2 regions of the Clostridium sp. YIM B02551 genome follow, and region 1 is predicted to be linked to the other one. Evidence: a T-box and tRNA genes for the amino acid it is inferred to sense, from the RefSeq annotation. Region 1 holds a T-box; the other holds one or more tRNA genes.
The links. A T-box is a leader RNA that pairs with one kind of tRNA and senses whether it is charged. The one in region 1 lies ahead of thrS (threonine--tRNA ligase), so its partner is inferred to be a tRNA-Thr.
Positions count from the first base shown of each region.

Region 1 (10,207 bases):
ATCTTTTAAGAATCTCTGTTGGTATTGAAGATACTGAGGATTTAATAAGAGATTTTGAGCAGGCTTTAAATTCACTATAATTTCTATAAAAATGAACGTTTTATATAAGTAATTGTACGGAGGGCTATATTATAATGGTTAGGATATCTTTATTAGGATATGGAGTGGTAGGAACAGGATTAATTGAATTATTAGAAAAGAATAAAGATAAATTAGAGAATATAGAAGTAGTATCTATTTTGGTAAGAAACCTTGAAAAGCATAAAAATAAAAAATTTAGTGAGATTCTAACAGCAGATACAGAAGAATTTTTTAGCAAAGAAACTGATATAGTTGTTGAGGTGATGGGTGGAATAAATCCAGCATATGAATTTGTGAAAAGGGCTTTAAGCTTAGGGCGAAATGTTGTAACTGCAAATAAGGATTTAATAGCTGAGTATGGGGGAAAGCTAATTGACCTTGCAAGAAGAAAAGATGTAAATCTAAAATTCGAAGCTTCAGTAGGCGGAGGCATCCCATTACTTAAGCCTTTGCTTGAATCTTTGGAAGGAAATGAAATAAAAAGCATAACAGGTATATTGAATGGAACTACAAATTTTATATTAACTAAGATGAGTAGAGAAAACCTATGCTATAGTAAAGCATTAAGAGAGGCTCAAAAGCAAGGATTTGCAGAAGCTAATCCAGAGTCAGATGTTATGGGATATGATGCAGCTAGAAAATTAGCAATATTATCAACCTTAGCCTACAAGAAAAAGATATCTTGGAAAGATATAAATACCAAAGGAATTACTGAATTAGAAAGACAGGACTTTATATATGCTAAGGAGCTTGGTTATCAGATAAAGTTAATTGCGGTAAGTAAAAAAGTTAGAAATGAAGTATATGCATCAGTAGAACCAGCACTGATTGATGGTGATAGTTTATTCTCACAAATAAATGATGAAGTAAATGGAGTTATTTTTCATGGTGATGCAGTTGGGGATGTAAGCTTTACTGGAAAAGGTGCAGGAATGTTACCTACTGCGTCAGCTGTATATAGTGATATTTTAGATATAATAAAGGGAAGAGGGGAACTCCCTACAAAATATGAAGAAGAAGTGATTATAAAGGAAACGACTTATGACAAATCTTCACTACTTATAAGAATGAAAACTAATGATAAGAGAAGTGCCATAAAGGCTGTTAGGGAGAAGTTTAATAAAGCTCAATTAGTTGGTGAAAGAAAAGATGAAATAGCATTTTACTTAGAAATAGAAAGTGAAGTAGAAATTATTAAGCTATTAAATACATTAATTAAAGAAGGGAAAATAAATTCATATACTAGACTTCCCAAAGTATCATAAAAAAAGAAGAGACACATGTCTCTTCTTTTCTAATAATGGAATTAAATGCTTTTTTCATCTACTTCTTTAACTATTCTAACCTTGAACTCTTCTAAAGAAATAGCACCCTCTTCTCCATTTTTTCTACTTCTAACAGAAACTTCTTTATTTGCTTCTTCTTTTTCTCCAACAATTAGGATGTATGGAACTCTTTCAAGTCTAGCTTCTCTTATTTTATAACCTATTTTTTCAGCTCTATAATCAGCCTCAACTCTTATACCTTTATCTCTTAAGTTTTTAGCAACTTCATCAGCATAATCGTTATATTTATCAGAAATAGGAAGTATCTTAGCTTGAACTGGAGATAACCAAGTTGGTAGAGCACCAGCATATTTTTCTATTAACATAGCTAAAGTTCTTTCATAACAACCTATTGAACTTCTATGAATTATAAATGGAAGTTTCTTGTTACCATCTTTATCTACATAAGTCATTCCAAATCTTTCTGCAAGAGCAAAATCAATTTGAACAGTTATGATAGTGTCTTCTTTACCATGAACGTTTTTGAATTGAATATCAAGCTTTGGCCCATAGAAAGCAGCTTCATCATCAGCCTCAGTGTAGTCTATTTGAAGATGATTAAGAATATCTCTCATTATATTTTGAGTTTCTTCCCAAGCAGTTGGATTATCAATATATTTTTCTTTGTTGTTTGGATCCCACTTAGAAAATCTATAAGTGATATCATCTTGGATGCCTAAAGTAGTCATAACATATTTTATTAAATCTACAACACCTTTGAATTCTTCTTCTAATTGATCAGGTCTAACTACTAAGTGACCATCAGCTAAAGTGAATTGTCTTACTCTTATTAAACCGTGCATTTCACCAGAAGCTTCATTTCTAAATAGAGTAGAAGTTTCAGCATATCTAATAGGAAGATCTCTATAGCTATGTTGTTCAGCATTATAAATAGTGTATTGGAACGGGCAAGTCATTGGTCTTAAAGCAAAAACCTCATCATCCTTTTCCTCATCTCCAAGAACAAACATACCTTCTTTATAATGATCCCAGTGTCCTGAAACTTTATAAAGATCGCTTTTAGCCATAAGTGGAGTTTTTGTTAATACATAACCTCTTTTTTCTTCTTCATCTTCAATCCATCTTTGAAGAATTTGAACAATTTTAGCACCCTTAGGCATTAATAGTGGAAGTCCTTGACCAACTCTCTCATTAGTAGTGAATAAACCAAGTTCTCTACCAAGTTTATTATGATCCCTTCTCTTTGCTTCTTCAAGTGCTTCAAGGTGAGCATCTAAATCAGATTTTTTAGTGAAAGATGTTCCGTATACTCTAGAAAGCATCTTATTTTTTTCATCACCTCTCCAGTAAGCACCAGCAGATCTAAGGATTTTTATAGCCTTTATTGTCTTAGTAGACATTAAATGAGGACCTGCACATAAATCTACAAATTCACCTTGCTTATAGAAAGAAATTATAGAATCCTCTGGTAAATCATTTATTAATTCTACCTTGTATGGTTCATTTTTCTCTTCCATTAATTTTAAAGCTTCTGCTCTAGGAAGTTCGAATCTCTCTATTTGTAAATCTTCTTTTGCTATTTTGCTCATTTCTTTTTCAATTTTATCTAAATCATCTTGAGAGAAATTATTTTCTTTATCAAAATCATAATAGAATCCATTTTCAATTGAAGGACCAATAGCAAGTTTAACATTAGGATATAATCTTTTAACTGCTTGAGCTAATATATGTGATGTTGTGTGTCTAAAAGCAGCCTTTCCTTCTTGAGAATCAAATGTGCAAATAGAAAGCTCGCAATCTGAATTGATTTCATGACGTAGGTCAACAACATTTCCATTGACGATTCCACAACATGCAACTCTTGCTAAACCTTCACTTATAGATTTTGCAATTTCGTAAACTGAAAGACCCTCTTGAAATTCTTTTAAGGATCCATCTTTTAGTGTAATCTTAACCATAATAAGATCTCCTTTCAAAATTTGTATAAAAATAAAAAAACTCCCATCCCTAAATAAATAAAAGGGACGAGAGTATAATTCCCGTGGTTCCACCCAAATTGCTAAAAAATAGCCGCTTTAGAATAATCGTAACGTGATCTTACGGACTTTATTAGAGTCACTCAGAGGTGGTCTTCAGCTAAAGTCAATTTAAAAATACTCACACCAATTGTATTTTCTCTCTGAAAATATTATAAAGCTTACTCTTCTCTTCAACGTGTTAATTAATTGTTTTTTATCATTATAATTATAAAAATTATATATGTCAATAGAAGGGAGAAGTAAAACAATTTTAGAAATTATAAAAATGTACTCTTTTGTCTAAGTACTCATATAATAGAACATAGAATGCTTGGAGGATACTAAATGCTCTTTTTAAGATGGTTAATGGCGATAACGATATCAGCATTATTCTTTGCTCTTCTTGTATATTATAGGCGTACAGTTGTATTAGAATTGCCAGAGTTTAAAAAAAACTATGGTTATGAAGAATTAGAGGAAAAGTATAAGAGTAGGTATCTTATATTTAAACTTCTTATGATAGTGTTAATTGTAATAAATAGCTTTATAGTATTTATCAGTTTTAAAATGGCTAGCAGTAAGTTATTTTCATCAGCGGATATTATTTATAGTATAAGGATAGAATATTGGATTTTGCCAGCTATTGTAGTTTCAGTGCCTTTGTCTGTTATTTTAGCTAAAAAAATCTTTAAAGCTATTTTATTAGGAGATTATGAAGAATTGGTAATTTATATTTTTGCTCGTAAAGGCTGTCTATCCATAAAAAGTATGATTTTGAAAAATATATATAAAAATGTTGTATATAAGATAGTGTGTAGATTTTTAATTTGCATATTTTTCATATACGTTCTATTTGGATTTTCTTATTTTTCAGAATTTGGAAGTGATAGAATACAGTTAAATGAATACAATACATTAATACAGAAGAATTATCAGTATGATGATATAGCATATATAATTGAAAAATTCGCTTGGGATGGGCACAGGTTTGTAATTGTGTTTAAGGATGGTGAGAAATGGAGTAGTAAGAATATTCTTTATAACATAACCTCTCAAGATGATTATAAATATATGAAAAAGATAGAAGAGAGAAGTGGAGTTAAATCAATTGAATTAAAATAACTAGTAATATAAAGCTTGTAAATTACTAGTTATTTTAATTATACATGTTGAAATCTTAATTATCTATAGTCCAAATAGGATTATAGATATCTTTTTCATCGATAACAGATAACTGAGTATCCCAATACTTAATTCCAAGTTCTTTTTGATAAATGCTTAAAAAACCAGAAAAACCTACATTGCTAGCTGAGGAAGTAGGAGAAAAAGGTGTACCGGTAATTTGTTCAAGTAAATTTATTGTTGAGAAAAATGTATAATTTTTCTTCACTTCCTTTAATGCTAGTTTTGCTTCAGCTAATAATAGTTCGTCTAAATTCATTTTTACCTCCTGTTAAATTTTTACCATATATAATATATTATTTAATGTCTAAATTGATGAACAAAAATTAATTTTTTTAGAAAAAAATTAGCAATAAAAAGAAAAGATTTTTGGCGAAATGTTAAGTAAATATATTAAAACATAAAAAAAGAATAAAAATCACATAAAAACCACAATAATAATTGACGATTTAAAGAGAAAAATGTAAAATAATAATAGGCGAAAGATAAATTAAATGAAATACAAAAGTAAAAGCAAACTAAAGATTATAAGATAATAAACAAATGAAAAATATATGTATTTGCATATAAAGATTTAGAGATACAAAAGAAAAGTGTTGATTAATAAGGTTAAGATAACTTTATTTTAGTTGAATAGAAGAGGGGCGTACGTGCCCCTCTTCTATTTTGATGTAAAATATTATTAATATTGCAATAAGTGAAAAATATATTGATTTTATATAGAATAGTTGTATAATATTATATGTGATGCAGGTGTGGCGGAATTGGCAGACGCACTAGACTTAGGATCTAGCGCCTACGGCGTGGGGGTTCGACTCCCTTCACCTGCACCAAATATATGCGGAAGTGACTCAATGGTAGAGTGTCACCTTGCCAAGGTGAAAGTTGCGGGTTCGAATCCCGTCTTCCGCTCCAAAAAAAGAACAGCATTTAAGCTGTTCTTTTTTTATATTTAAATTATATTTACAGATTAATTACTATTATAATTACTATGATAGTTTTAATACTAAATGTTCTAATTTTAGATCTTCTAACATTTCATAAGTGTAAAAGTAATCACCCATTAAACAAAAAATTATATCATCTTTTAGATAACCTTCTTTATAGAGTTTCATTTTCTTAGTTAATCTTTTAAGTGAGTTATTAGTTATACTTAATATAGAGTAGAGCTCCTGAGTAGTATAATATTTTTTATGAAGTAAAGTTAATAATTTACTTTGGAGTTCTAACTTATATTTTAAATCTATTTCGGGACATTTATGAGGTCCATTCTTGCCGCGATGATGTTCTTGACATAGATATTTATAATTTAGCGGGAAATCTAGTCCACCTTGACTTCTGTGAATAATGTGATGAATATCAGCTTTTTTACCACAAATCTCACAATAATACAATAATGTTATTCCTCCTTAAAATAATGTATTTTATAATATTATTATATGATAATAATTATAAAAGTTCAATTATATGAGGAATCCAATTTATTGAAGAAAAATTTAGGATTAACTTGATATAGGGTAAAAAATACTGTATAATTAAGATGTAAATAAATGTAAGAAGAGGGTGGTATGATGAGGCAAGCTTACAATTCAAGTGATTACTGGAAAGAACAAATAACACGAAGTAAAACACTTAGGGGGCGCATGTTCTTAGAAGAGCCAATCACAAACAAGACAGTATATCTTCATAGTTTGATATTTTGCAAAAACACTGGTATAGAAAATCTATGGATGCCAATACCTTCAATTAAGTTTTTGGTAGGTTATATTGAATATTCCTTTTTACAAGAAGCTTTTTATAAATGGGCATTTTGTGGAAAAGGAAATGATAAGCCTTCAATAGATATATCTAATAGGTACACTGAGGAGATAATAACGCTAGCTATTAAAAATAACAAAATATCCAAAACAGAAGCAAACAATATGAAAAGACATTTGTCTATGGTGAAAAAGTGTTGGGACCTTTCTAATGAAGAAATTCTTACAGAGTTAAAGAAATTTACTAGAGATTTTAACAAGACATGGTTAGGAGATAATACAGAGTTTTTGTATTTGAAAATTTTCTCGAATCCTAAAGAGTTGGCCGATTTTGTAATCGATACCACGAATATGACAAGCATAGGGGAAAAGTTTGAGAAGGAGTTAGGTGTAGATCAAGAAGGGTTTAGAAAGATATGCTTAATGGCATCAGAAGACTCAGAATGTGAAAAGAAATTGAAAAATATACTTTCAAGAAAGCTTACAGAAATTTTATAGTGGCAATGGCCAATAGTATTGACAATATAAACCACAATTAATATAATGAGATTTGTAAGTGCGTCTAATACTTCTTTGATAAGTAAGAGACGCACTGATTTTTGGGGTATCGCCAAGCGGTAAGGCAACGGACTCTGACTCCGTTATTCGTAGGTTCGAATCCTACTACCCCAGCCAAGTAACTTTTATTTAATCTACATATTAATTTTGTATAGATGTTGACAAGTCATAATGTATATTATATAATGATTCTTGTGTTCAAAATGCGGGTGTAGCTCAATGGTAGAGCCCTAGCCTTCCAAGCTAGTTACGTGAGTTCGATTCTCATCACCCGCTCCATAATATGCACCATTAGCTCAGTTGGTAGAGCACCTGACTCTTAATCAGGGTGTCCCCGGTTCGAACCCGTGATGGTGCACCAAAAAGATCTCGAAATTAAATTCGAGGTCTTTTTTTGTTATATAAAAAAACAAAAAAAACAAATAATTGTGGATTAAATATAATATATGTTAAAATTGATATATGAAGACATTTTTCTAAGTAGAAGTGGAGAGTGAAACGATATGTTTAGTCCAGAAGAAATACAAAGTTTAAATGAATTAGAGTTTTTGCTATATAATTATGTAGTTAAAAATTCTGAAAAAGTAATATATATGAGAATAAGGGATTTAGCAAAGGAGGTACATGTATCCACCACTACAATATTAAGATTTTGCAAAAAAATGGATTGTAATGGATTTTCAGAATTTAAGGTTAAATTAAAAATGTTTTTAGAAGAACAAGAAAAACAAATCTTAAACGACGATAAAACCGTATTTTTGGAATTTTTAAATAGAGCATCATCAAAGGACTTTGATGAACTTATGAATAAAGCGTGTAGCATAATACATGATTCGGCAGAAGTGCTATTTATCGGTATAGGAAATTCAGGTGGTATAGCAGCTTATGGAGCTCATTACTTTTCCTCATTAAATAAATTATCATCTTCTATATCAGATCCTTTTTATCCGGTAACAGGAGAAGTAAAGGAGAAAAGCTTGGCTATAGTATTATCAGTTTCAGGAGAAACTCCAACTATAATTAGTCATGCGTCGAGGCTAAAAAGCAACAATTGGAAGATTATAAGTATTACAAATAGTAAGAACTCAACCCTAGCTCAAATGTCTGATGTAACAATAACTTATTATGCACAATATCAAACTTATAAATATTATGATATAACTACACAATTGCCAGTAATGTATATTATTGAAACCTTGGCAAAGCGAGTATTTAACTTAGCTCAAAATGAGAAGAAATAGAATTCTAAAGGAATAAAAACAGCTTGTTTTTTTTACGTAACAAGTTACAAGAAGCAATATACGTTTTTTAGTGCCCCGAAACTATTTACAGAGTTTATGGAAACGAATACTATAGTTTATGAGGGGAGGCGATATAGCATGATATACAGAAAGCTTGATGAATTTCAACAAGGTTTCCTATGGGGATCGGCATCCGCAGCTTATCAAGTAGAAGGAGCATGGAATGAAGATGGTAAAGGCCCATCAGTTTGGGACAAATACGTTAGAATTCCCGGAACAACTTATAAGAACACAAATGGAGATGTAGCTGTTGATCATTATCACAGATACAAAGAAGATGTGGCTTTAATGGCTGAAATGGGCCTAAAAGCGTATAGGTTTTCAATCGCTTGGAGTCGTATCTATCCAGAAGGAAACGGACAAGTTAATGAAAAGGGTTTAGAGTTTTATGATAACTTAATTAATGAATTAATAGCTCATAAAATAGAACCAATAATTACAATATATCATTGGGATGTACCACAAGGGTTACAAGATCAATATGGTGGCTGGGAGTCAAGAAGAATAATTGATGACTTCAATGAATATTGTATAACATTATATAAAAGATTTGGAGACAGGGTTAAATACTGGGTAACTCTTAATGAACAAAATGTATTTATAACTCATGGTTATGAAAGAGAATTACACCCACCTAAGGTTAGGGATAGAAAGAGAATGTATCAAGCAAATCATAATGCTAGTTTAGCTAGTGCTAAAGCAATAGCATCATTTAGAAAATACGTTCCAGATGGTAAAATTGGTCCAAGTTTTGCTTTTTCACCAATTTATCCACATAGCCCAAAACCAGAAGATGTATTAGCAGCAGAAAATGCAGAAGAACTTACAAATTATTGGTGGCTAGATGTATACGTTTGGGGTGAATATCCTAAGATAGCGTGGAACCTTCTAGAAAAAGAAGGTGTAGCGCCAACTATTGAACCTGGTGATATAGAGATACTTAAAGCTGGAAAACCAGACTTTATGGGAATTAACTACTATAGAACTACTACAGTAGAAGTAAATCCTTTAGATGGAGTTGGAGATGTTCAAATGAACAACTCAGGTAAAAAAGGAACTACAGCTGAGAGTGGAGTGCCAGGAGCATTTAAGACAAAGAGAAATGAATTCCTAGAAGCAACAAATTGGGATTGGGAAATAGATCCTCAAGGGTTAAGAGTAGGAATGAGAAGAATCTCAAATAGATACAAATTACCTATGTTAATAACAGAAAATGGATTAGGTGAATTTGATAAGTTAGAAGGAAACGATGTAATAAACGATGACTATAGAATAGAATACTTAAAAAAGCATATTGAAGCTTGCCAAGGTGCCATAACAGATGGCGTTGAATTAATTGGTTACTGTACTTGGTCATTTACAGATCTATTAAGCTGGCTTAACGGATATCAAAAACGTTATGGCTTTGTGTATGTTGATAGAGATGAAAATGATGAAAAGGAATTAAGAAGAATTAAGAAAAAGAGTTTTGAATGGTACAGTAATGTTATCAAATCAAATGGGCAGCAATTATAATTAACATATTTGAAAGGGGTCCTTTATATGAAAAAGATTTTACTTGTATGCGCAGCAGGTATGTCCACAAGTCTACTAGTTAATAAAATGTTAGACGCTGCAAAAGAAAAGGGGGTGGAAGTAGAGATAACAGCATTGCCAGTTTCAGAAGCTAGCAAACTTGTAGATCAAGTTGATATGGTTCTTCTTGGACCACAAGTTCGTTTCCAAAAACCTCAAGTTGATGCTTTAGTTAGAGGAAGAATTCCTGTTGAAGTAATTGACATGAGATTATATGGAACAATGAATGGAAAAGCTGTTTTAGAAAATGCATTAACAAAAATCTAAAAATTAAATCTTAAAAATGGGTAAAAATTAATTTGGGTAAAAATTAATTTAATCAAAAACTGATGGAGGGGATTAATTTGAATAAACTAGAAGCAGTAATGGAAAGATTATTAGTTCCAATTGCTACTAAACTTAATGCACAAAGACACGTAATCGCAATACGTGACGCATTTATTTTAACA
Region 1 is NZ_JAKGTF010000011.1:64,712-74,918, forward strand. Features, by position in the region: gene L1S47_RS14095 (O-acetylhomoserine aminocarboxypropyltransferase/cysteine synthase family protein) at 1-80, shown strand, start outside; gene L1S47_RS14100 (homoserine dehydrogenase) at 135-1,346, shown strand; gene thrS (threonine--tRNA ligase) at 1,388-3,325, opposite strand; T-box leader at 3,385-3,589, opposite strand; gene L1S47_RS14110 (hypothetical protein) at 3,731-4,507, shown strand; gene L1S47_RS14115 (hypothetical protein) at 4,563-4,826, opposite strand; tRNA gene L1S47_RS14120 (tRNA-Leu) at 5,317-5,400, shown strand; tRNA gene L1S47_RS14125 (tRNA-Gly) at 5,408-5,482, shown strand; gene L1S47_RS14130 (HNH endonuclease) at 5,557-5,961, opposite strand; gene L1S47_RS14135 (hypothetical protein) at 6,136-6,822, shown strand; tRNA gene L1S47_RS14140 (tRNA-Gln) at 6,925-6,999, shown strand; tRNA gene L1S47_RS14145 (tRNA-Gly) at 7,088-7,161, shown strand; tRNA gene L1S47_RS14150 (tRNA-Lys) at 7,168-7,243, shown strand; gene L1S47_RS14155 (MurR/RpiR family transcriptional regulator) at 7,386-8,123, shown strand; gene L1S47_RS14160 (glycoside hydrolase family 1 protein) at 8,262-9,698, shown strand; gene L1S47_RS14165 (PTS sugar transporter subunit IIB) at 9,726-10,025, shown strand; gene L1S47_RS14170 (PTS sugar transporter subunit IIC) at 10,103-10,207, shown strand, end outside.

Region 2 (10,207 bases), on a different contig from region 1:
TTTTAATTCTAATTTCTTATGACCTTTAGCAAAATCATTTAACACTCTAGCAGGAGCTGTAGCATCTTCATAACCTATTGCTATAGATACTGGTCCTTCTAAATATTGAACGATTCCTTCATGGCCTAACTCTTTTGCTGCTAATGTTACTAAAGTATTTTTATATACCTTGTATTCTATACCAGCTTCTCTAAGACTCTTTCTAAGTTGAGTATCTTCTTCAACTGTTAATCCTTGATAATTTGCAAGAACAACTGATTGAGCTTTCTCTAACTTTTCTTTAATCTCAGCAACTTTTGCTTCTTTTAATTGTCTATTTTTGTTTGCCACTGTGTGTCCACCTCCTCACAGTCTATTACTGCTTTTTATAATTAAGAAAGGGTCTCTCCGCAGACCAGGAAAGACCCATTACATTCAAATGTATGGAACCCTCGGTAGGTCGATATACGTTATGCATTAGCACCCACTGTCTACGGTACACCTATTCAGTTATCACAACGAAATCAATTCTACCATAAGGATTGATTTTTGTCAATATTATTCTAAAACTTTAACAGGATTAACTTTTACTCCAGGTCCCATTGTAGCTGATAAAGAAACTGACTTAACGTATTGTCCTTTTGCAGCTGCTGGTTTAGCTTTAACTATAGCTTCCATTAAAGTACGGAAGTTATCAGCTAATTTTTCTACTCCAAAAGATTTCTTTCCGATTGGGCAGTGTACTATAGCTGTTTTATCAACTCTGTACTCAACTTTACCTGCTTTAATATCTGCTATTGCTTTAGCAACATCAAATGTAACTGTTCCTGATTTAGGGTTTGGCATTAATCCCTTAGGTCCTAATACTCTACCTAATCTACCAACAACACCCATCATATCTGGAGTTGCTACAACTACATCATAATCAAACCAATTTTCACTTTGAATTTTTGTAACTAGTTCTTCTGCTCCAACGAAATCAGCTCCAGCAGCTTCTGCTTCCTTTGCTTTATCTCCTTTAGCGAAAACTAATACTTTTACTGATCTACCAGTACCGTGTGGTAATACTACAGCACCTCTTACTTGTTGGTCAGCATGTCTTGGATCTACACCTAATCTTACGTGTATTTCTATTGTTTCATCAAACTTTGCTTTAGCTGTTTTAACAGCTAAATCTAATGCTTCTGATGGAGTGTATAAAGCACTCTTATCAACTAATTTTGCACTTTCAACATAATTCTTTCCCATATATTAAGCCTCCTTTGTGGTATTAACGGTTTTTACCTCCCACCGATTCAAGAAATTATTCGACTACAGTTACTCCCATACTTCTAGCAGTACCTTCAATCATACTCATAGCAGCTTCAACTGATGCAGCATTTAAATCTGGCATCTTTAATTCAGCTATTTTTCTAACTTGTTCCTTAGTTATTTTACCAACCTTAGTTCTGTTTGGTACTCCTGAACCACTTTCTAATCCTAATTCCTTTTTAATTAAAACAGCAGCTGGTGGAGTTTTTAGTATAAAACTAAAAGATCTGTCTTGGTATACTGTTATAACTACTGGTATTATTAAACCAGCCTTATCAGCAGTTTTAGCATTGAACTCCTTACAGAATCCCATTATATTAACCCCATGTTGTCCTAATGCTGGACCAACTGGTGGAGCTGGTGTTGCTTTTCCTGCAGCAAGTTGAAGTTTAATCATTCCTGTTACTTTCTTAGCCATCTGTTATTCCTCCTATACTGTGGTAATACGGGCTTATGCCCTCCCACTTAATTAAGACCTTGGTCTCTATTTGTAAAATTAGTATTAAACTAATTTTTCAACTTGATTAAATTCTGCTTCGATCGATGTTTCTCTACCGAAGAATTCAGCTAAGGCTTTTACCTTGCGCTTTTCAGTGTTTACTTCTACTATTGTAGCAACCATGTCCTTAAATGGACCTGATGAAATCCTAACACTTTCTCCTACTTCTAAATAAATCTCCTCAGGAATATCTACAACTCCCATTGAGTCAACTTCTTCATCAGTTAGTGGAACTGGTTTGGATCCTGGACCTACAAATCCTGTAACTCCTCTTGTATTTCTTACAACATACCAAGAGTCGTCATTCATGATCATTTTCACTAAAACATATCCCGGAAATTTCTTTTTAAGTGTAACCTTTTGTTTACCATCTTTTTCTTCAACGGATTCTTCCATCGGAACTTGCATATCATGTATTAAACCTTCAAGTCCTCTATTCTCTATGGTCTTCTCAAGGTTTGCCTTAACTTTATTTTCATATCCCGAATATGTGTGTACTACATACCATCTAGCTCTTTCACTCATATTATACAGATGAACAGCTCATCCAAACCTCCCTTTATTTTAATTTAAAAATTAATTCAAAGAGGTTTTTAAAAACAAGGTCGAACCCACCTACTAACACTATGTAAAATAGTGTAAAGGCTATTGTTGCTATAAAGGCTTTCTTTGCTTCATTCTTATTAGGCCATGTTATTCTCTTAACTTCAGCCTTAACCTCTCTAAAAAACTTAACAATGCCTGCTTCTTTTTTTGATGCAGACTCTTTTTTAACCTTGCCATTGACAGCCATTTTTATTCACATCCTTAAAATTGCTGAAACCTAAAAGATTATTTTGTTTCTCTGTGAAGAGTATGTTTTTTACAAAACTTGCAGTACTTTTTCATTTCTAATCTATCTGGGTCATTTTTCTTATTCTTCATTGAGTTATAGTTTCTTTGTTTGCACTCTGTGCAAGCTAAAGTTATCTTTACTCTCATGGTCTGCACCTCCAGTTTATTATATATAACGTAAACTAAAACACAGTATATAAATATACACTATGTCAGTTACTTCATTACATTATCACAAATATATAACAAAGTCAATAATTTGTTCCTATTTAAAGGACCAGGTGTCAAACCCAGTCCTTGAATATTCTGTATTATTTAACTATAGTAGTAACAACTCCAGAACCTACAGTTCTTCCACCTTCTCTGATTGCGAATCTTAATCCTTCATTCATTGCGATTTCAGTGATTAATTCAACATTCATGTCGATGTGATCTCCTGGCATTACCATTTCCATTCCGTCTGGTAATTTGATTGATCCTGTTACGTCTGTTGTTCTGAAATAGAATTGTGGTCTATATCCATCGAAGAATGGAGTATGTCTTCCGCCTTCTTCTTTCTTTAATACGTAAACTTGACCTACGAATGCTTTATGTGGGTTTACTGATCCACTTTTAGCTAAAACTTGACCTCTTTCGATATCAGTTCTTTGAACACCTCTTAATAATGCTCCGATGTTATCTCCAGCTTGTGCTTCGTCTAGTAACTTTCTGAACATTTCTATTCCTGTTACTACTGTCTTTCTTCTTTCTTCACTTAATCCAACTACTTCTACTTCGTCTCCTACATGAAGAATTCCACTTTCAACTCTTCCAGTTGCAACTGTTCCTCTACCAGTGATTGTGAATACATCTTCTACTGGCATTAAGAATGGCTTATCTGTTGCTCTTTCTGGTGTTGGAATGTAGCTATCTACTGCATCCATTAAGTCTAAGATTGGTTGAATCTTAGCTTCATCAGTTGGGTTTTCTAATGCTTGTAATGCTGATCCTTTAACTATTGGAATATCATCTCCTGGGAAGTTGTATTCGCTTAATAGTTCTCTTACTTCCATTTCTACTAATTCAAGTAATTCTTCGTCATCTACCATATCTGCTTTGTTTAAGAATACTACGATATAGTCAACTCCTACTCTTGATGCTAGTAGTATATGTTCTCTTGTTTGAGGCATTGGACCATCTGCTGCTGATACAACTAAGATAGCTCCATCCATTTGTGCTGCTCCTGTTATCATGTTCTTAACATAGTCAGCATGTCCTGGACAGTCAACGTGTGCGTAGTGTCTGTTTTCTGTTTCATACTCTACGTGTGCTGTGTTGATTGTAATTCCTCTTTCTTTTTCCTCTGGTGCTTTATCTATATCTGCATAGTTGAATGCTTCTGCAAATCCCTTGTTTGCTAATACTGTTGTGATTGCTGCTGTTAATGTTGTCTTACCGTGGTCTACGTGACCTATTGTTCCAATGTTAACGTGTGGTTTGTTTCTTTCAAATTTTGCCTTTGACATTGTTTGATTCCTCCTTATAACTTTTTTAATAAACTTTGCCTAGCGTTTAGTTTTTAGAAAAAATTGGAGCTCACGATCGGGATTGAACCGACGACCTCCGCCTTACCAAGGCGACGCTCTACCGACTGAGCTACGTGAGCAACTTAAGTATATATATGTATATCATATATATACCAATTATAAAGTTTACTATCCCAATATTCATTTGTCAATATATAATATAATTTAATTACTATAATTGAGGCATTTTTCCAATTTTCTCTTAACCCTTTGCAATGCATTGTCTATGGACTTTGCATGTCTATCTAAATCACATGCTATTTCTTGATAAGATTTACCATCCAGGTATGAAGTAAGAACTTCCATTTCAAGCTCAGTAAGAGTTTTAGATATTTCTTTTTCCATTCTTTCCATTTCTTCTTTACTTATTACAAGTTCTTCAGGATCAGTTATTTTAAGTCCTGATAATATATCTAATAAGGTTCTCTCGGATTCTTCTTCATATACCGGTTTATTAAGTGACACATAAGTATTAAGAGGTATATGTTTTTGTCTTGTAGCTGTTTTTATTGCAGTTATTATTTGTCTAGTCACACACAATTCTGCAAATGCTCTAAAAGATGAAAGTTTGTCAGGATTAAAGTCTCTAATAGCCTTATATAAGCCTATCATTCCTTCTTGATATATGTCTTCTTTATCTGCCCCTATTAAAAAATATGATTTAGCCTTAGTTTTTACAAAACTCTGAAATTTACTTATTATGTATTCTTGTGCTCTAGTATTACCACTCTTAGCTTTCGAAACTATCTCTTCATCTGCTAAATCTATAAATTCTAAGAAATCTTTAACAGGCTTTTTTCTATTCTCCATGACAATCCCCCCTTTGCAAGCAAATAACCATAATTAAACAATAATAAAATTTTGTTTACCTACTTCGTCTTATTTTATTTAATTTCTCTAAAACCATTTCATCTAAGCTATCTTCAAGTAAATTCTTTTTCCCCTTAGTAATCTTCTCAGTTTCAGATTTTATTTCTTTTTTCATTTGAATAGTTTCATGATAAAATTCCAGTGCCGAAATGCGCGTGGCCCCTCTTTGAAATATTGTTTGTTGTTCAAGCCAATCTGATGTAACAACCCAAATCTCAAATCTTCTGCCTAATTCATTTACACTTCTTTCAATATAACTATCTGCCGTTTCTCCATCCTTTGTAAAAATAACAGTTAGCCTACTATCAATAATCTCTTTTTTTTCTAAATTTCCGCCAACCTTGTGAGCATCAAATACTATTTCTATATTACAATCATCAAAATTCGCGAAATTTTGCAAAATTTCAATAAGTTCTTGTCTTGCTGCTTCATAACTATAGGTTATGGCTTTTTTCAGATTGGGCCAAGAGTTTATTACATTATATCCGTCAATAAATATTTTTTTCAAAACCCCATCACTCTCAGATCTATTTTTTTATTATTCTAGATTTTAATACTTCATACATCATTATACCACCTGCAACTGAAGCGTTTAAAGAGTTTATTTTACCCACCATAGGTATTTTAACTAATTTATCGCATTTTTTTAGTGTAAGATTTGATATGCCTTTTCCCTCACTGCCTATTACTATTGCACAAGCTCCAGAAAAATCTTCTGAATAGCTATACTCTTCGCCATCAATATCTGCACCATATACCCATAATCCTTTTTCTTTAAGTTCATCTATTGCCACATTTATATTTGTTACCTTTGCTATTTTCATATATTGAACTGCACCAGCTGATGATTTGTATACTGTTGGAGTTACTCCGACATTTCTTCTTTTCGGAATAATTATACCATGAACTCCTGATAATTCAGCAGTTCTTATTATTGATCCTAAATTATGTGGATCTTCTATTTCATCTAAAACTACTATAAATGGTTTTTCGTTCCTATCCTCTGAAACCTTTAATATTTCATCTATAGTGCAATATTTAAACGGAGTAACAATAGCCATAACCCCTTGATGAACTCCGGTTTCAGTCATTGAATCTAATTTCTTTCTATCAACCTCTTTAATTACAATTCTCTTATCTTTTGCCAACTTAATTATTTGCTTTATTGAGCCTTCTACATCACCTTTAGCTACCATTATGTATTCTATGGTTCTATCAGATTTAAGTACCTCAATAACAGCATTTCTTCCTTCAACCAAATCCTCTCTTATTGGTTTTTGTTCGTCCTTGTCACTATTCCTATCAAATCTTCTATCTTCTGATATTTTTGCTTCATTTCTTTTAGTATCATTTCTTTTGGTATCATTTCTTTTTTCTTCAAATCTCTTTTTCATTACTAGTTCTCCTTTATAAGATTTTCTTCAACAGATTTAAGTAAGATAAAATTTAATCTTTCTTTATCACCAATCAAATATAGGTATCCTACCAAAGCTTCAAAACCTGTAGCTGCTCTATATTCTGTTACATCCGCATTTTTAGGAACAGTTGCTGATTTAGTGTTTCTCCCTCTTTTATATATGTAGTATTCTTCCTCTGTAAGCTGTTGTTCTATTCTCTTTATTATTTCACTTTGCGCATGAGCTTTTACATACTTAATTGCTTCTAAATGAAGTTTATGTGCCGATAACTCGCAGTTTTTATTTAATATATAATTTCTTATAAAAGTTTCAAAAACTCCATCACCTACAAATGCAAGTTGAAGTGGATTCAACCTACGAGCTTTATCACTTGAAAATTTTTCATAAAGTAAATTATCCAAAATAGATTCTCCTTTATTTTGTATTTAACCTTTTAATTATATCACATTTGTAAATAGTAGTTAATATTTCTACTTATGCAACATTTAAATAAATACTGTCCCAAATATCATTTATTAATTTTCTATAGAAAAAGAGAGCTTTTACAGCTCTCTTAAATATTATATCTTCTTCCACCTTACACCTTGAGGTGTATCTTCCAAAATTATTCCTCTACTCTTTAAATCATCTCTAATTTTATCAGCCAATGCAAAATCTCTATTCTTTCTTGCATTTTGTCTCTCTTCTATTAGCTTTTCTACTTCTTCTTCCAAGCTAACCTTAGTTGATTTTTGTAGTATACCTAATGGATTTCCTAATTCTCTAATTATACTTAATGCCCCATTTACTAATTCTTTTGAAGATTCTACTGTAATATTTGAATTTATATCTCTTGATAAATCAAAAAGTACAGAAATAGCATCAGCAGTATTAAAATCGTCATCCATTTTTTCAATATATCTTTGTCTATATGAATCTAGAGACTCTAAATATTTCTTTTCATCTTCACTAATTTCTTCTCTTTTTACTTCATCTAACAAGCTTTCTAAATTAGATATAGCATTGTACAGTCTTTCTACTGATGCCTTAGCTGAATCTAAAAGCTCATCAGAGAAATTAAGCTGAATTCTATAATGCCCTGATAGCATTAAAAATCTTATTACATCTGCATCATATTTTTCAAGTGCATCTCTTGCTGTAAGAAAGTTATTTAAAGACTTAGACATTTTCTGATTATTAACATTAAGAAATGCTGCATGCATCCAGTAATTTGCAAATGGTTTACCTGTTAGTGCTTCACTTTGAGCTATCTCATTCTCATGATGTGGGAATACTAAGTCTGAACCACCGGCATGTATATCTATAGTATCACCTAAAATATTTTTTGCCATGCATGAACACTCAATATGCCAGCCTGGTCTTCCCTTACCCCATGGGCAATCCCAACCTGGTTCACCTGGCTTTAAGGCTTTCCATATTGCAAAATCCATTGGATCTTGCTTTCTCTCATCTACTGATATTCTAGCACCTGCCTGCAAGTCTTCTAAACTTTGTCCTGAGAGTTTTCCATAACTCTCAAAATTCTTTGTTTTAAAATATACATCACCATCAACTTCATATGCATATCCTTTTTCAATTAACTCTTCAACAAATGAAATTATTTGATTTACATATTCTGTGGCTCTAGGGTTAACTGTAGCTCTTTTTATATTTAATCCATCAGCATCTTTATAATATTCAGAAATATATCTATCTCCAATTTCCTTTAATGTTGTTTCTTCCTCATTCGCTTTAGTAATTAATTTATCATCAATATCAGTAAAGTTTTGTACGAACTTAACATTATATCCTCTATATTCAAGATATCTTCTAATGGTATCAAATACTATAAAAGTTCTTCCGTTTCCTATATGAAAGAAGTTATATACCGTAGGTCCACACACATACATTTTTACCTCACCTGGAGTTATTGGTATAAACTCTTCTTTTTTTCTCGTTAATGTATTATATAGCCTCATTTTTTACCTCCTTTTAAATTTTTTATATTAACTATTTTAATCCAATTGATTTTTCACTTTATTATATACTTCATCTATATTAATTACTTCAATATCTGAAGAATTTCTTAGTTTAAATTCAATTTGTCCTTCTGTTATTTTCTTACCAACAGTTATTCTCATAGGAATTCCTATCAAATCTGAATCCTTAAATTTAACTCCTGCTCTTTCATTTCTATCATCCATAATTACTTCTACATGCATACTCTTAAGCTTATTATAGATTTCTTCTGCAACTTTCATTTGCGCTTCATCTTTAATATTTACTGGAATTACTGAAACATGATAAGGAGCAACTGATATTGGCCATACTATTCCATTTTCATCATGATGTTGTTCAATTATTGAAGCCATAGTTCTAGTTACACCGATGCCATAGCAACCCATGATAAATGGTTTTGATTCTCCCTTTTCATCGATAAAATTAGCATTCATAGATTCTGAATATTTTGTTCCAAGCTTAAATATGTGTCCAACTTCTGTTCCTCTTGAAATAGTTATTTTAGCTCCACAATGAGGACATATTTCCCCTTCAGTGATATTTCTATAATCTCCAAGCTTTCCATCAAAATCTCTTCCGTAGTTTACGTTTGATAAATGATATCCAGTTTCATTAGCTCCAACAATAAAATTGTACATGTTTGATACTTCATTATCAACTAATAGTTCATCAACTTTTATTCCTATTGGTCCTGCAAAACCTATTGCTGCACCTGTTGCCTTAACAACATCTTCTGAGCTTGCCATCTCTAATTCTATAACTCCGCCTAAAGCATTTGCTACTTTAGTTTCGTTAACTTCTCTATCTCCTCTAACCATTACTGCAACTATCTTACCATCTGCATTATAAATAAGAGTTTTAACAAATTTCTTAGCTGTAGTATTAAAGAACTTTATTAATTCATCTATAGTTCTTACATTTGGAGTTTCAACTTTTTCAATTTCTTTTAATTCAGTTGCTTCCTCTTTTTCTGGTGTTGATGGAGCTTTTTCTATATTAGCTGCATAATCACAAGCTGTACAGAATACCACATCATCTTCCCCTACTTCAGATTTAACCATAAATTCTGCCGAGTTAGACCCACCGATAGCACCTGAATCTGCTTCAACACATTTTGCATCTAATCCACATCTATTAAATATCTTAACATATGCTTCATGCATTTTATCATAACTTAAATCTAATCCTTCTTGATCTTTATCAAAGCTATAAGCATCCTTCATTATAAACTCTCTACTTCTCATAACTCCGAATCTAGGTCTTCTTTCATCTCTATATTTTGTTTGGATTTGATATAATGTCAATGGTAGTTGTTTATATGACTTTATTTCATTTCTAGCTATATCTGTAAACACTTCTTCATGAGTTGGTCCTAAACAAAAATCTCTTGAATTTCTATCTTTTAACCTGAACATCTCTGCTCCATATGCATCCCATCTGCCGGATTCTTGCCATAATTCAGCTGGAAGCATAGCAGATGCTAGGAATTCTTGTGCTCCTGCATTATCCATTTCTTCTTTTACTATTTGCTCAATGTTTCTTAATACCTTTAATCCTAATGGCATATAATTATATATTCCTGCTGCCATTTTTCTCATAAGACCAGCTCTTAACATAAGTTTATGACTTTCTATTTCTGCTTCTGCTGGCACTTCTCTTAATGTAGATACTAACATATTTGACATCTTCATATTAATAATACCTCCAAGTCTATTTCTAATTAAAAAATAAAA
Region 2 is NZ_JAKGTF010000012.1:26,515-36,721, reverse strand. Features, by position in the region: gene rplJ (50S ribosomal protein L10) at 1-330, opposite strand, end outside; ribosomal protein L10 leader region at 365-494, opposite strand; gene rplA (50S ribosomal protein L1) at 538-1,227, opposite strand; gene rplK (50S ribosomal protein L11) at 1,283-1,708, opposite strand; gene nusG (transcription termination/antitermination protein NusG) at 1,793-2,314, opposite strand; gene secE (preprotein translocase subunit SecE) at 2,349-2,582, opposite strand; gene rpmG (50S ribosomal protein L33) at 2,621-2,770, opposite strand; gene tuf (elongation factor Tu) at 2,935-4,128, opposite strand; tRNA gene L1S47_RS14770 (tRNA-Thr) at 4,193-4,268, opposite strand; gene sigH (RNA polymerase sporulation sigma factor SigH) at 4,354-4,998, opposite strand; gene L1S47_RS14760 (NYN domain-containing protein) at 5,054-5,566, opposite strand; gene rlmB (23S rRNA (guanosine(2251)-2'-O)-methyltransferase RlmB) at 5,586-6,452, opposite strand; gene L1S47_RS14750 (Mini-ribonuclease 3) at 6,455-6,877, opposite strand; gene cysS (cysteine--tRNA ligase) at 7,037-8,434, opposite strand; gene L1S47_RS14740 (proline--tRNA ligase) at 8,471-10,165, opposite strand.
Region 2: it has a tRNA-Thr gene. The T-box ahead of thrS (threonine--tRNA ligase) is inferred to sense a tRNA for this amino acid. The anticodon was not compared.